DNA from 3 places in the Rhodococcus sp. 27YEA15 genome. Region 3 is predicted to be linked to each of the others. Evidence: riboswitches for the same ligand, from Rfam matches in the RefSeq annotation. Region 3 holds a riboswitch; each other region holds the start of a gene.
The links. Region 3 has a riboswitch for cobalamin ahead of metE (5-methyltetrahydropteroyltriglutamate--homocysteine S-methyltransferase). Riboswitches for the same ligand answer to the same signal wherever they lie in the genome.
Positions count from the first base shown of each region.

Region 1: another riboswitch for cobalamin. It lies ahead of ABH922_RS15540 (ABC transporter substrate-binding protein); the one in region 3 lies ahead of metE (5-methyltetrahydropteroyltriglutamate--homocysteine S-methyltransferase).
Region 2: another riboswitch for cobalamin. It lies ahead of ABH922_RS00745 (CbtB domain-containing protein); the one in region 3 lies ahead of metE (5-methyltetrahydropteroyltriglutamate--homocysteine S-methyltransferase).

Region 1 covers NZ_JBMHHW010000001.1:3,275,489-3,280,794, reverse strand. The annotation lists gene ABH922_RS15555 (GNAT family N-acetyltransferase) at 1-68, shown strand, start outside; gene ABH922_RS15550 (hypothetical protein) at 22-150, opposite strand; gene ABH922_RS15545 (MMPL family transporter) at 277-2,397, opposite strand; cobalamin riboswitch at 2,446-2,616, shown strand; gene ABH922_RS15540 (ABC transporter substrate-binding protein) at 2,735-3,730, shown strand; gene ABH922_RS15535 (FecCD family ABC transporter permease) at 3,730-4,767, shown strand; gene ABH922_RS15530 (ABC transporter ATP-binding protein) at 4,764-5,306, shown strand, end outside.
Region 2 covers NZ_JBMHHW010000001.1:160,437-165,742, forward strand. The annotation lists gene ABH922_RS00735 (NAD(P)-binding domain-containing protein) at 1-1,552, shown strand, start outside; gene ABH922_RS00740 (CbtA family protein) at 1,611-2,375, opposite strand; gene ABH922_RS00745 (CbtB domain-containing protein) at 2,366-2,560, opposite strand; cobalamin riboswitch at 2,586-2,710, opposite strand; gene mhuD (mycobilin-forming heme oxygenase MhuD) at 2,787-3,095, opposite strand; gene ABH922_RS00755 (alpha/beta fold hydrolase) at 3,141-3,884, shown strand; gene ABH922_RS00760 (LuxR C-terminal-related transcriptional regulator) at 3,897-5,306, opposite strand, start outside.
Region 3 covers NZ_JBMHHW010000001.1:526,563-531,868, reverse strand. The annotation lists gene ABH922_RS02460 (sensor histidine kinase) at 1-188, shown strand, start outside; gene ABH922_RS02455 (response regulator) at 185-793, shown strand; gene ABH922_RS02450 (helix-turn-helix domain-containing protein) at 1,015-1,449, shown strand; cobalamin riboswitch at 1,568-1,765, shown strand; gene metE (5-methyltetrahydropteroyltriglutamate--homocysteine S-methyltransferase) at 1,924-4,188, shown strand; gene ABH922_RS02440 (cupin domain-containing protein) at 4,249-4,929, opposite strand; gene ABH922_RS02435 (cytochrome P450) at 5,029-5,306, opposite strand, start outside.

The DNA of each region.
Region 1 (5,306 bases), 2.7 Mb from region 3:
AGGTCGCGCGGACACCGATCGTCAATGACGGGTCAGGATCACCCCGTCCTCCGGCTCGAAATGCATGAAAGCCGTCACCGTCCCGGACAACAGGAACACCAAGGCGAGGAGAAGAACAGGAACGTCGAGGATCCACTCGAAAATTCTCATGCTTCGAGTTTCGTCTTCGATCCTGGCAGGAGCATCGGCCGCAGGGCCGATTTTCCTGAGAAAGCCAGTACTCCCGGAGTAGGAAACCCACTCCGGGAGAACTGTCAACTCTCGGTCACTCCCACGTCAGTGACCGATCCCGACCTTCGCGTGCACCTTCTTCATCCATGCAGGCGCCCACCAGTTGGCCTCACCCATCAGTTTGACCAACGACGGCACCAAGAGCATGCGGATGACCGTTGCATCCACGATGAGAGCCACGATCATGCCGACGCCGAGGAACTTCATCACCGACAGTCCGGACATCGCGAAGGCGCCTGTCACCACGATCAGCAGCAATGCGGCCGCCGTCACGATGCGTCCCGTGCGCTCGGCCCCGAACCTGACGGCCTCTTCCGTGGTCGCACCACCGTTTTTCGCTTCGACCATGCGTGACATCAGGAAGACTTCGTAGTCCGTGGACAACCCGAAGACGACTGCCAGGATCAGTACGACGAACGTCGCCTCAAGCGGTGTCTGACTGACACCGAGCAATTGCACTCCGTGACCGTCCTGGAAGACGAACGTCAGGACGCCGAATGTGGTGGCCAGACTCAGAGCTGCCATCAGCACGGCCTTGATGGGCAACACCACGGAACCGAACGCGAGGAACAACAAGATCAACGTCGAGCCCACCATGATGAGAACCATGACAGGCAGCCAGTGCAAGACGGCGTTGTTGCCGTCGTCGATCATTGCCTGACCGCCGCCGACCAGGAGTCGGGTTCCGTCCGGAGCCGAGATGGCCCGCAGATCGGTGACTGCGGCGCTCTGCGACTCCGGAGTGGAGCCTTCACTGTAGAAAGCCTGGACGGCCACCAGTTTGGCCGTACTGGCGACCACGATTGCCTGGCCGATACCGTCCACCTGTCCGGCGGCTTCGGCTATCGCCGCGCCTTCGGCAGGATTGAGCGTCGAGGCACCTTCTGCCTGCAAGATCAGCGTGGCCCCGTTGCCGGTCTGCGGAAAGTCGTTGACAAGGGTGTCCGTCGCGATACGAGCTGGATCATTGTCCGGTAGAGCGGTGTACGAGAGTTCGCCCAGGCGTGCACCGAGAAGCGGCGACGCCATTACCAGAAGAATGGCGACGATGGTGACGGAGACGGCGACGGGGCGTTTCATCACCCAGGAAGCGACTCGACCCCAGAACCGTTGTGAGCGTTCCTCACCGCGTTGGGCGGCATCCTTGCGCCAGGTCCAGGCATTGATGCGATGGCCGAGGACGGCCAACAAAGCCGGAACAGCGGTGAGCGAGAGGACTGCCGCGCTGAGCACTGCTGCGATGGCTCCGAAGCCCAGGGACTTGATGACCTCTTGGGGAAAGACGAGCATGCCGCTGAACGCGCAGATGAGAAGTAATCCGGAGAACATGACTGTTCGACCCGCGGTGAGAAGGGTTCGTCTCGCAGCAGCACCCGGTTCCGACCCCGCATTCAATTCCTCACGGAAACGGCCGACGACGAACAGTCCGTAGTCGATGGCCAGTCCCAAGCCCAGCAAGGAGGCGACGTTGATCGAGAACGACGACACCTCGGTCAACAACGTCAGGAGCCGAAGCACTGCGAGAGCACTGAGAACGCTGAGGATTCCGACGAATACCGGGACCGCCGCCGCGACGATCCCACCGAAGATGAACACCAGCAACACCAATGTGATCGGGATGGCGATGGCCTCGGCGACCACCAGATCCTGTTCGAGTTTGGTGTTGAACGCAATGCCTACCACGGTGTTGCCCGCGAATTGCGCATCGGCTCCTGGCACGTCGAGGGTGGTGAGCACATCGGCGAAGCCCGCAGCGGTGACGCCCGAGTCCGGTGCCAAGGTGATGGCGACGGCGCCGGTTCGTCCGTCGTGCGAGAGCAGGTTTGCGCGGGTGGTGGCGTCGGCAGTCCAGTAGGACTTCACCGCTGCCGTCGGTACGTCGGCCTCAAACGCGTCGATGACGGTGTTCACCGCCGGACCGATGTCGTCGAGGCTGCCGCCGTCGGACGGGGTGTAGAGAGCGATGATGTCCGGGGTCTGCGGTCCGAGGTTGTCCTCGATGATGTTCGCGACCTTCGCGGAGTCGCTACCCGGATCGATGAATCCGCCTTGACCGAGTTTGCCGAACACTCCCAGGCCCCACACACCGCTGATGAGAACTATCAGAACCGCGAGGGACAGAACCCACCATTTTCGAGCTACGACGATATGGGCCCAGCGTGTCATTGATCAACTCCGGTGTGGTGACGGTTCGGTTCGAGGTCGACTGTAGTGGTCGTTTGGTCTTCTTCCGGAAGCGTCGTGCATACTGCTTTCAAGCACTTGCAAGCCACGCGTGTGGGGGAAGCCGGTCCGAATCCGGCGCTGACCCGCAACGGTAGGTCGGCACTCGGTATTCGCCGGGTGCGGACGAGCCCGATTACCCGCCGGGTGGTGTGCGACATCCCATTCGTCGTGGTCTACGAAACGGAAGTCCAGCGGGAGCTCTGGCCCGTGACGGTATGTGGGCCCGAGAGTTCGCCGGGTTCTCCTTCGTGGCTCTGAGCCCCCTTTCGAGGTCCTCGTGTCACCGAAATTCACCCCAGTTCGCGCCGCAGTGTCGTTGTTCGCGGTCGCTCTCGTCGCTGCCGGTTGTTCGAAGGGCGATGCGGCCCAGGACTCGGCATCCACCGAATCCTTCGCGCAACCAGTCACGATCACCAACTGTGATCGTGAAGAAACCTTCGACGCACCTCCACAGCGCATCGTCACCATGAACAACCACGTCACCGAGGTACTCATAGAGATGGGCGTCGGGGATCGGATCGTCGGAATGGGTTACGGCAATGCCACTCCCACGCCGGAAACCGCAGAACAGTTCGCCAAGATCACCAACCTGGCCAAGGAGTACCCCACTGCAGAACAGATACTCGATCTGGACCCGGATCTGATCGTGGGCGGCATGAGCAGTGCCTTCCAAGAGAAGGAAGGCCGGTCCCGAGAGCTGTTCGCGGAGCGGGGAATCAATACCTTTCTGTTCTCCGAATATTGCGGTAAGGGATTTCCGGACATCTCGATGCTCGAGAACGATTACTCGCAGTTGGGCCGAGTTCTCGGTGTCGAGGAAGGTGCTGCTGCGGTAACCGAGCAGGTTGTCGGCGGACTTGACGCGGTGAAGGCTGCTGTTGCCGACACCCCGGTCGTGCCGACCTTCTTCTACGACGGCGGCAAGGACGTGCCGACGACGATCGGTGGAGTCGGTGTCGGTCAGTTGGTAGGCGACTACGCCGGGGCATCGAACATCTATTCCGAAGGTGAGCGGCCATACGTCAAGACCACGTGGGAAGTTGTCGGTGAACGCGCTCCGCAGGCGGTAGTCGTCCTCGACTACGGCGACGAGTCCGCCGAGCAGAAGATCGATTTCCTCAAGTCGCACCCGGTCATGGCTACCACTCCGGCCGTTCAACAGAATCGGTTCGTGGTTGTCCCGCTCTCCGACTTCTTCGAGAGCCCCCGTCTGGTGCGGTCGGCTCAAACCATTGCAGCGGCGCTGCATCCGGGCGTGGTCACGACACCGTGATGCGCACCCGGTCCGGGTACTCGGCGCTACTGCTGGGGCTTGCCGTAGCTCTGGCTGTGGTGATGGGATTGGCAGTCTCGTTCGGCTCGGTACGTATTCCGGTCGGCGACGTGTGGGCCATAGTCGGCTCGCGCATGCTCCCGGGAAGTTTCGAGACCTGGTGGACACCGGCGCGGGAGTCGATTGTGATCGACTCCCGCCTGCCCCGCGCGCTCACCGCCGCGGTGGTCGGCGCGTCATTGGCCATGGCAGGCGCCGTGGCGCAGGCCGTCACCCGAAATCCCCTGGCCGATCCGTACCTCCTCGGTGTCTCGTCCGGCGCCGGGTTCATGGTTGTGCTGGTCAGCGTTCTCGGTATCGGATCAGGTGTACTCGGTGTTTTCACCATTCCGGTGGCCGCTTTCGTCGGCGCCATGATTCCGCTCTTCCTCGCCTTGCTCATCGGCGGCCGATATCCACAGCCGACGGCGATCATCTTGGTGGGTGTGGCGCTGGGGCAGATATTTTCGGCCCTCATCACCTTCGTCATGCTCGTCGTGGCAGACGAGCGTCATATCACCGGCCTGATGCACTGGCTGGCGGGTGGATTCGGTGACGCCCGCTGGTCGACACTGACGTTTCCGACGCTGACCCTGCTGGTGATCGGTATTGCCCTGTTGCTCAGTGCCAAATGGATGGACGTGCTGCAGACCGGTGACGACGGCGCTGCGGCTCTCGGTATGAACGTGCGCCGTTTTCGGGTGCTGTCGTTGCTGGCAGTGTCCGTACTTGCCGGAGCCGCTGTCAGTGTTGCCGGTGGTATCGGATTCATCGGGTTGCTGATTCCGCACCTTGCGGGATTCATGGTGGGTACCAGGGCGATCCGACTGCTTCCGGCAGCGGCGCTGTTAGGGGCGGTGGCAATGGTGGCTGCCGATACTGCGTCGCGGTCGGTCGCCCAGTCGACCGAGGTGCCGGTGGGTGTGGTCACCGCGCTGGTCGGTGCGCCGATCTTCGTCTGGATGCTTTACCGACAGTATCGGAGGCTGGAGCAGTGAAACCACTCGAACTCGTCGACGCCCGAGCTCGCCTGGGTAGTCGTGAAGTGTTGCACGGCATCACGTTCGACGTTGCGGCCGGAGAAGTGCTCGGCCTGGTCGGACCCAACGGCAGTGGTAAGACCACAGCACTTCGCTGCTGTTACAACGCCCTGACACCGTCCGGTGGTGCAGTGTTGATCGAGCAGGTCGACTCGACGACTCTGTCCCGAAAGGACATCGCTCGGACGATCGCGGCCAGCGTGCAGGAACCGGCAGTCTCGGGTGGGCTCTCCGTGCGTGAATCGGTGACGTTGGGACGAACGCCGCACCGCGGCTGGTTGGATCGCACCACCGATCATGACGGCCAGATCGTGGACCGGTGTATCGAGCAAGTGGGTCTGACAGACCTGGCCGGGCGGGACGTGGCCACTCTCTCCGGAGGCGAGCGTCAGCGGGTCTCGATTGCCCGTGCCTTGGCGCAGGAGCCGAGGATTCTGCTCTTGGACGAGCCGACCAACCACCTGGACCTACGTCATCAACTGATCGTCATGGAGTTG
Region 2 (5,306 bases), 370 kb from region 3:
CGAAGCCGATGGGGTCACTTCTGCCTGGATCGCGTTCGAGACGGCAACCGGCCGGGCGCACGGACACCTTCGTCTCAAGGGCGACGAGGGCTGGACCCTGCTTACGTCGTTGCAGGAACTGAAAGGGCACGAGGAAGGCAAAGGCACCCGTCGCCCGCGTGGCGCGAAGCACGGCGCTGACCCGAATCGCATCACCTGGGCGGAGGAGAAGGAGATCGAGGACCGCGAACTCGGTTACACCACACAGCCGTACGTGGTGATAGTCGGCGGCGGGCAGGGTGGCATCGCGCTCGGTGCACGGATGCGTCAGCTCGGGGTTCCGGCAATCGTGATCGACAGTCATGCGCGCCCCGGTGATCAGTGGCGTGGCCGCTACAAGTCCCTGTGCCTGCACGACCCGGTCTGGTACGACCACCTGCCGTACATGCCCTTCCCCGAGAACTGGCCGGTGTTCGCTCCCAAGGACAAGATCGGCGACTGGCTCGAGATGTACACCAAGGTCATGGAGGTTCCGTACTGGAGCTCCACCACCTGCACCTCCGCGTCGTTCGACGAGAAGACGCAGGAATGGACCGTCGAGGTCAACCGTAACGGCGAGCAGTTGACGTTGCGTCCCAAGCAGTTGGTGATGGCGACCGGCATGTCCGGCAAGGCGAACGTCCCGACGTTCCCCGGTCAGGACAAGTTCCTCGGCGATCAGCACCACTCGAGCAAGCACCCCGGCCCGGATCAGTACGTGGGCAAGAAGGTCGTCGTCATCGGCGCGAACAACTCCTCGCACGACATCTGCGGCGCCCTGTGGGAGAACGGCGTCGACGTCACGATGGTGCAGCGCAGCTCGACGCACATCGTGAAGTCGGATTCCCTCATGGACCTCGGTCTGGGCGATCTGTACTCGGAGCGCGCACTGGCCGCCGGGATGACCACGCACAAGGCGGATCTGACCTTCGGTTCGCTGCCGTATCGGATCATGCACGAATTCCAGATCCCCGTCTACGACGCCATCCGCGAGCGCGACAAGGACTTCTACGATCGTCTCGAGAAGGCCGGCTTCGACCACGACTGGGGCGACGACGGCTCGGGCTTGTTCATGAAGTACCTACGACGCGGGTCGGGCTACTACATCGACGTCGGTGCAGCCGAACTCGTTGCCAACGGTGACATCAAGCTTGCCCACGGCAACATCCGTGAACTCACCGAGAACAGCGTGATCCTCGAAGACGGCACGGAACTGCCTGCCGACGTGGTGGTCTACGCAACCGGTTACGGCTCTATGAACGGGTGGGTGGCAGATCTGATAGGTCAGGACACCGCCGACAAGGTCGGCAAGGTGTGGGGCCTCGGCTCGGACACGACCAAGGATCCGGGGCCGTGGGAGGGTGAGCAGCGCAACATGTGGAAGCCGACGCAGCAGGAAGCGCTGTGGTTCCACGGCGGAAATCTGCATCAGTCGCGCCATTACTCGCTGTACCTGGCCCTGCAGTTGAAGGCCCGTTACGAGGGGATCCCGACCCCGGTCTACGGACTTCAGGAAGTACATCACCTGACCTAAAAACTGCTGTGCGCCTTTGTCAACCCCCGAGGGTTGACAAAGGCGCACAGCAAACGGGTCAGCGGACCGCGAACTTGCGAGCGATCTCGGAGTTCTTGGTGGCCCGGTCGGTCAGGAAAGCGAAGGCCAACCCCAGCACCAGCCAGAGCGTTGCCTGGGTGGCGAGGGACGAGAGTCGGAACTCCCAGAGCAGGGTGGCCGGGAAGTCGGAGCCCACCTCGTTGACGCCGGGAAGTGAGATGTATCCGATCGCGACGATCACCAGGAAAGCTGCGACCGGAGCGGCGATGCGCACGGACAGGAACTCGTGTCCGGCGACGGCTTTCGCGGCAGCTGCGGCAGCGGTGACGGCCAGCAGTCCGAGGATCACGGCAGCGAGCCACAAGAGGGTTCGCTGGTTGATGGTGTCGGGATCACCGACGGCCGGAGGATTGGCCGGGTACTTGAAGAACGGTACGGCCTCGATGGCCAACCAGCCTCCGACGGCGATGATGATCGCCAGTAGCGGTCCAGACATTGTGGTGATTCGACGACCGTAGTGGGCGACGACGGCGAAGATCGCTCCCAGCGCGAGCCCGGCCAGCGAGGTGGCCAGGAACAGGCCGCCACGTTGGCCGTCGCGACTGACTAGCGGGGCTTCTTCGTCACCGTGGGTGTGACCGGCGGATCCGTCGGCAGCACTGTCGGCCTCTTCGATCGCGATGGCGGCATTGACGTGCGGCTCACCGAGCACGAACGCGACACCGCCGGCAAGGATGCCTGCGATCAAACCGGCCAACAAACCACGAATGAGAAGCTTCGTGAAATTGTCGACTAGTGGCACGGCAGGCCCATCAGGTGGCGTCCGTCGTGCATGAGTTCATGCATGTACATGCCGGTACGAGATATCGCGCCCTGGTCGAATCCGACCACGTAGAGCGCGAGCATCGAGAGCAGCACCACGGCTGCGGCGATCCAAGCGAGTCGAGCCGAGTCGATCGACGAATCGGGAGAATAGGCGAGAGCCATCGAAGCCTCCTGGGATTTTCGCGTCCCCTAGGTCCATGCGATGGCCGAAGTATCTGGCTGTCTGGGCGTGCGGGACGCCCAGAATTACAGTGGCGCGACCGCTCCGGGCTTGCACCGGATTCCTGTCGAACCATCGCGTTAACAAGCGAACTTTGGCACTACGGCCCGCTCGTGTCAACGCGTGAGGAGGATTGTGCTCGCAACGCGAGCACAATCCTCGACCGGATCAGCTCTTTGCTGCCACGTCCAGGACAACTTCGAACTCGAGCAGCGATGCGCCCGAGGCTACCGGCTTCGCGCGTTCGCCTGCATGAGCTTCACGAGCGGGGCCGTCACGCCAGTCGGCGAATGCCTGCTCGGACTCCCACTGCGTCACCACGAAGTAGCGGCTCTCACCGGCGGTGGGGCGAAGGAGTTGGAATCCGAGGAATCCGGGAGAGTTCTCCACGGCGTGAGCACGCGCTCCGAACCGCTTCTCCAATTCGGGGCCTGCACCCTCGGGAACTTCGATTGCATTGATCTTCACGACTGCCATGGAATCGACATTACCTGTGTGTCCTGCGCGCGTACGGTGACACTCGTGTTGCATGACGAAGGTGGGAGCGGCAGGCCGATTCTGTTGTTGCACGGACTGATGGGCAGTGCCCGCACCTGGCGTCGGCACGTCCCGTGGATTCGGCAGTTCGGTCACGTCTACACCTTCGACGCGGCCGGCCACGCACGACCGGCACCGGCCGAACTGACCACGGAAGCGTTCGTCGAGGATCTTACGTCCGCCGTCGCGGAGATCGGCGAGCCGATGATCGTGATCGGGCACTCGATGGGTGCGCTGCACGCCTGGTGCTTCGCGGCTGCACACCCGGACAAGGTGACGGCGTTGGTGCTCGAGGACATGGCCCCCGACTTTCGGGGGCGCACCGCTGCGGATTGGGCGCAGATGGTGGCGGCGTGGCCGCAACCGTTTGCATCGGCGGACGCCGTGACCGATTTCTTCGGCCCGGTGGCCGGGCAGTATTTTCTCGACTCGTTCGAACGCCGCGACGACGGCTGGTACCTGCACGGAGATGTCTCCACTTTCCGCGACATCTCCGAGGAATGGGGTATCCGACATTTCTGGGATCAGTGGAACGCGGTGTCGGTTCCCGCACTGCTCGTCGAGGGCGAGTTCACGATCACCCCGCCGGGGCAGATGCAGGAGATGGCACGGCGACCCGGCACTCGCTACGTGCGTATCGCCGACGCCGGACATCTCGTTCACGACGATCAGCCGGAGTCTTACCGCGCCGCTGTGACGGATTTACTCGTCGAACACCGTCGATCCTGAGTGGTGTTCGTTTCAGAGCAAGCGCAGTTCCCGCGCGTTGGCAATGGCCTCGTTCTTGTTGTGCGCGTCGAGCTTTCGGTACATGGTCCGGAGTTGGGTCTTGACGGTGTTGACGGATACGAAGAGTTTGTCGGCCATCGCCGCCGACCCCAGCCCCAGCGACAGCAGTGCCAGCACGGTGCGTTCGCGCTCGGTCAGAGAGACTATGTGCACCGATGGTGGGAAAGGTTCCCGGTGAAGGGAGTTCCGAAATTCGGCGAGCGCGGGCGAGTCGGTTTTCGCTGCTGATTCCAGGCGGTCGACGTCCGCTGCGGTAATGGTCGAGAACGGCCGGAGTAGTCCCGTCTGGTCGGCGATGCTGCACGCTTTGGACCAGGCGTCGGTCGCGTATCGCTGCTCTCCCAGCGCGTCGTGTGCAACTGCTTGGACGAGTAGGGTTTCCATGTGCGCGCGCGGATACGAATCACGTGCCCAGTCGAATTGGTGGCATAGTGCGATGGCGGCCTCGGGGTGGCCGGTTCGTTGACGGAGTCGAGCGACCGACGTCAACGTCCACGGGTTGGACGCGGGATCGACGATGCGCTCGGCGAGGGCTGCCGCCTTGTTGCCTTCGCCCAGCGCCAGCAGTAGATCTGTCTCGGTGGACCTCATGAGCGGTGTGGCGAACGCCGACGGAGTGCATTGCTTCGCGTGTGCCGCCACGGCGGTTTGTAGCAGCGGCAGAGCGGTGAACGCGTCGTTCTCGGCTAGAGCGAGTTGGCAATGCGCGTATGTCACGAAAGCCCACAGTTCCTCGCTCTCGGTCGGATGTCCCAACTCTTGCAAGGCTCGGCGAGCTGTCGAGAAGTCGAGTGAGTCGAGTGCTGCCAATGCCGTGGCGACCAGTCCGGCAACCTTGACCATCGGCCCGAGCCAACTGTGGGAGTTGGGGTGTTTCCGCTCCATGACCGACCAATGCCGGGCCTGGCGAGGCTCTCCGAGTATCGCCCAGCTCATGGCGGCACTGCCCGCTGCGTTGCGGGCGACGAAATCGATACCTTGGGAGACCCCGCCCCAGTAGGCCGTTCGGGCTTCGATGGTCGATTCGGCGAACCGACCGTTGAGCTGATAGGTGATTGCGAACTGCAACCGCATGATCGGAAGCTGGTTGCTCACGTTCTCGGGATGGTGTTCGAGGGCGCTGCGGCTCAGATGGGCCAGCCTGCGCGTTATTTCGGTGGCCCGGTCGCACTCGCCGGCGAGCCTGAGCATGATCGACCGAACACAACCGGCGCTCAGAGCGTCGCGTGCACGTGGACTTGCACCCAGCTCGTCCAACTCGGCAACGGATGTGGGCAGAGCGTCGGCCACCACCTCGGCTTCCGATTCTGGCATCGCGAAAAGGCGTTGACCGGCTTGGACGACGGGGTGATGGTCTGCTGC
Region 3 (5,306 bases):
GCCGCATCAGCGTCGACCGATCGAGCGTCTCCGTATCCGACGACGGCCGGGGGTCGGTCACGACCGGGTCCGGCAACGGCTTGATCGGACTGCGAGAGCGCGCCGGGGCCGCCGGAGCGAAGCTGATCATCGCTGCACCGGAAAATGGTGGTTTCACGCTGCAGGTGACGGAGAAGGAGGCGGTGTGAGTATTCGATTGCTCTTGGCCGACGACCAGGCGCTGGTCCGCGGCGCGTTGGCGGCACTACTCGATCTCGAACCCGACCTCGACGTCGTCGCCGAAGTGGGCCGTGGCGACGAAGTGGTTGCCGCTGCACTCGAATATCGACCGGATGTGGCGCTGTTGGACGTCGAGATGCCCGGCATGGACGGCATCACGGCCACTGCCGCACTTCGCGCCGCTGTTCCGGAAACCCGGGTCCTCATCGTCACCACCTTCGGTCGCCCGGGATTTCTTCGAAAGGCACTGCACGCCGGTGCCGGCGGGTTTGTGGTCAAGGACACGCCGGCTCGACAACTCGCCGACGCGGTCCGGCGTGTGCACGCCGGTCTTCGCGTCGTTGATCCGACGTTGGCCGCAGACAGCCTGACCAGTGGCGAGTCGCCTTTGACGGAACGTGAGAGCGATGTCCTGCGGGCGGCGCGGGACGGTGCGCCGGTGGCCGCCATCGCGGCGGCGTTGTTTCTGTCCGCCGGTACTGTTCGCAATCACCTGTCCGCTGCAATTGGCAAGACGGGCGCCTCGACGCGGGCCGAGGCCGTGAAGATCTCGGAATCCAACGGGTGGCTGTAGCCCACCATCATCCAGATCTACGACAAGTTGGACGTACTGGCAACTGTTTCGCAACCACATTTTTCGGCAAATTTGCCCGATTCACGCCAAGAGGGGACGAAATACCCTACGATAACCCGTGGCTGAGGGACGTTAGACCCCATCGCCGACGCCTCCGTAGCGGCACACTGGTTATGACGCAGTTATCCACAATGGAGACGTGCAATCGGGAGGGAAGTCTCATGCCGAATACATTCAATCGACGTTTGAACACATTGTTCGACACCTCCGAATTCCACGTCACCAATGCTGTCGTGGTTCGCGCAATGGCCGAACGTGGTTGCCGGATCTCCACGCCGTACCTTTCGCAACTGCGTACCGGCGTCCGTACCAACCCGTCACCGGAGATCGTTGCGGCACTCGCACACTTCTTCGGAGTTCACCCCGACTACTTCTACGGTCCGTCCGAAGCCCCGCGAGCCGTTTCCAGCGGTGGAGCCGATCTCACCGTCGTCGAGCAACTCCACAACGTCCGGCTGCGGAATCTGACGTCGCGAGTGGTGGACCTGTCCGAATCCTCGCAGGACCTACTCGTGGAAATGGCCGAGAACCTCCGAACGTCGGAGCGTCTGCCCAGAGTCCCACCGGACTCCAACTCCTACCTCTCCCGCGCCTGACACGGCCGTCGATTCACACCAGGACAGCGCACTTTTCCGCTGACACCCCGGTAGCCCTATGCTGGAGGGCGCAGCTGGTTCGCCCGGAACGGTCATGAGGAGCCCCGAAGACCGTTCCCGGCGTCGAAGCCTCGCCGGCACACGCCGACGAGGTGAGAGGGAACCCGGTGAAAATCCGGGACTGTCCCGCAGCGGTAAGCAGGAACGACCGCCGTCTACGCACTGGGCATTCGCCTGGGAAGCGACGGCCAGTAGGTTCGATCCACCCGATCGAGAGCCCGCGAGTCCGAAGACCTGCCGACTGTGTCGGGCACGCCGTGTCCGACGGTCCACCGCCTCGTGGAATGGGCGAGTAGATCTTCGTAAGGCTTCGTTCGCGGTGCAGGCAGCAATGCTCGACACCGTCGAAGCCTGGTGAGGTGTACCCGTCTACCGGCAGTGGCCATCAGTGCATTGGCAAACTGGAGAAACTCCGTGACAACACCTTTCGTCTCGACCGTGCTGGGCTCACCGCGCATCGGTCCCAATCGCGAACTCAAGCGGGCAACCGAAAGCTACTGGGCCGGCCGCGTCGACGCCGCCGCCCTGCAGCAGAGCGCCCGTGATCTCCGGCGGCGGGGCTTGGCCGCACAGCGTGAACAGGGCCTCGATTCCATCCCGGTCAACACGTTCTCGTTCTACGATCAGATCCTCGACACCGCAGTGCTTCTCGGCGCGCTGCCCGAGCGTGTCGCGTCGATCGCCGATCCGTTGGACCGGTACTTCGCGGCTGCCCGCGGCACCGACACCATCACACCTCTCGAGATGACCAAGTGGTTCGATACCAACTACCACTACCTCGTTCCCGAGATCTCGCCGTCGACCACCTTCGCACTCGACGCGTCGAAGGTGCTCACCGAACTCGCCGAGGCCACCGAAGCCGGCATCAACGCCCGACCCGTGGTCATCGGCCCGGTCACGTTCTTGCTGCTCTCGAAGGCGGTCGGCACCGACACTCCACTGCTCTCGCGTTTGAGTGAACTGCTCCCCCTCTACGCAGACCTGCTCGGCCAGTTGAAAGCAGCAGGCGCCGAATGGGTGCAGCTCGACGAACCCGCGCTGGTCGGTGACCGAACGGCAGCGGAGATCGAGCAGGCACGCGCTGCGTACGCCGAACTTTCGGCGCTGACCGATCGGCCGGCCATCTTGCTGGCGTCGTACTTCGGTTCACTCGGCGAGGCACTGCCCGCTCTCGCGTCCACCGACGTCGAAGGTATCGCGATCGATCTGGTCGCCGGTGACGATTGCATCGGATCCGTGCCGGATCTCAGCGGAAAGTTCGTCGTCGCCGGTGTCGTCGACGGACGCAACATCTGGCGCACCGACCTCGACGCCGCGCTGGCCACCCTGGGCGCACTGCTCGGTAGCGTCGACACGCTCGCGGTATCCACCTCGTGCTCGCTCCTGCACGTCCCGTACACCCTCGACGCTGAAACCGACGTCGACAAGGCGCTGCGGTCGTGGCTCGCGTTCGGCACCGAGAAGGTCAAGGAAGTCGTCACCCTGGCAACAGCTCTCACGCAGGGCCGCGAGTCGGTCGAGGACGAGTTCGCGCTCGCCCGCGCAGCCGCGTCCACCCGCCGCGACGATCGCCGCCTCAACGATGCCACGGTCCGCGGCCGCCTCGACGCCGTCCTGAACTCCGCGCTCGGCCGCGCCCCCGCCGCCGAGCGCCGGAAACTCCAGGCCGAGGTGCACGACCTGCCTGCACTGCCCACCACGACCATCGGTTCGTATCCACAGACCTCCCAGATCCGCGTTGCGCGTGCCGCACTGCGCACGGGTGAGATCGACCAGAGCGAGTACCTGCGCCGTATGCGCGCCGAGATCGCCGATGTGGTTGCACTGCAGGAGAAGCTGGACATCGACGTGCTGGTGCACGGTGAACCCGAGCGCAACGACATGGTCCAGTACTTCGCCGAGCAGTTGGAGGGTTTCTTCGCCACCACCAACGGCTGGGTACAGTCGTACGGAACCCGTTGCGTGCGTCCGCCGATCCTCTACGGTGACGTCTCGCGTCCGAACCCGATGACCGTCGACTGGATCACCTACGCCCAGTCGCTGACCGACAAGCCGGTCAAGGGCATGCTCACCGGTCCCGTCACGATCCTGGCGTGGTCGTTCGTTCGTGACGATCAGCCGTTGGCCGACTCCGCCAACCAGGTAGCACTCGCGATTCGGGACGAGACGGTCGATCTTCAGACCGCAGGCATCCGCATCATCCAGGTCGACGAGCCTGCCCTGCGCGAGCTGTTGCCGCTACGCGCCGCCGACCAGCCCACCTATCTCGACTGGTCTGTCGGTTCGTTCCGCCTGGCCACCTCTGGTGTCGCGGACTCCACCGCGATCCACACGCACCTGTGCTACTCCGAGTTCGGTGCGGTCATCGGTGCCATCGCCGGGCTCGACGCGGACGTCACGTCCATCGAAGCAGCACGTTCACATATGGAGGTGCTCGGCGACCTGAGTACCGTCGGTTTCGACCTGGGCGTCGGGCCGGGTGTCTACGACATCCACTCGCCGCGCGTTCCCGGCGTCGACGAGATCGCCGACTCACTGCGTGAGGCCCTCAAAGCCGTTCCGGTCGAGCGTCTCTGGGTGAACCCGGACTGCGGCCTCAAGACCCGCGGGCAGGTCGAGGTGGAAGCGTCGCTGCGCAACCTCGTCGAGGCCGCGAAACTGGTGCGCGCGGAACTCTAGCGGCAAAACCCCTGTGCGCCTTTTCGGTAGCGTCCACTACCGAAAAGGCGCACGAGGGTGTCAGTATCCGTCGTGCGCTGCACCCAGTACCACGACACCAAGCCGCGCCGGACTGTCGGTGCGGTTGTGCCACGCGTGCGCAGTTCCGTTCTGCACGAGGTAATCCCCCTGCTTGAGGACGACATTTCCGGAGTCGAGTTGCAGTTCGACCTCACCCTCGAGAACAACCACGAGATCCGCAGAGGGCGTGTGGTGAATCGGCGAGTTCGGATCGGACTTGGTGATCGCGTCCGGACTGTTATCGGATGCGCCTGCCGGGCCCTGACCCGTCGGATAGACGACCAACTCGGCCAACCGGACTCCACCGGGTGCCGGCATCGGCGGGCTCGTCACCGATCCCGTACCGTCGTCCGGGAAATGCCCCGGCCCGTCCGCACCCCACAGCATGGCCGACTGCCATCCGTCGGCAGTGAGATTGGGGTTGGGCGCGATGCGCTGGTCGCTGACTACCAGGCCTCGTTTCTGATCGTCGTGACCGGTGATCACGAGTCGGGGATCGCTGACCGATACCTGTGAAACCGGCTTCGTGTCAGTGGAATCGGACTTGTCGTCGCTGTCACCGGCGCATCCGGCAAGAATAACGGCGAGCGTTCCCACGGTCAGAAGCCTGCCGGAGGCTCGCGCTATTCCGACTACGTTTCGTGCGGCGATCTTCGAGGCCGTGCTCGTCGAGCGTGTCAATTTACTCCTCAGATAAGTACGTATCCGCGCGCCTTGACGGGGTGGACCGCCGAGCAGTCCGGCCACCGACGGCGCAGCGGCTCGAATGTCGAAGATTCTCTATCCCAGCTTCACCGGGAGGGCGTTGAGCTGATTGACCAGCGAGCTCCAACCACGCTCGGGCTGACCGTTCAGCTCCAGGCGTACCCCGCGTCGATGAATTTCCTCGAACAGCGTCTTGAGTTCCACCTTGGCCAACATGCTTCCCACACAACGATGTACACCGCTACCGAATGCGACGCCCTCCGCAGCCAAAGGCTTCGGATCACGAAACGGATCGAACCGATGTGGGTCGACGAACACGTCCGGATCGCGATTGGCGGCCGCAAGCATCAACT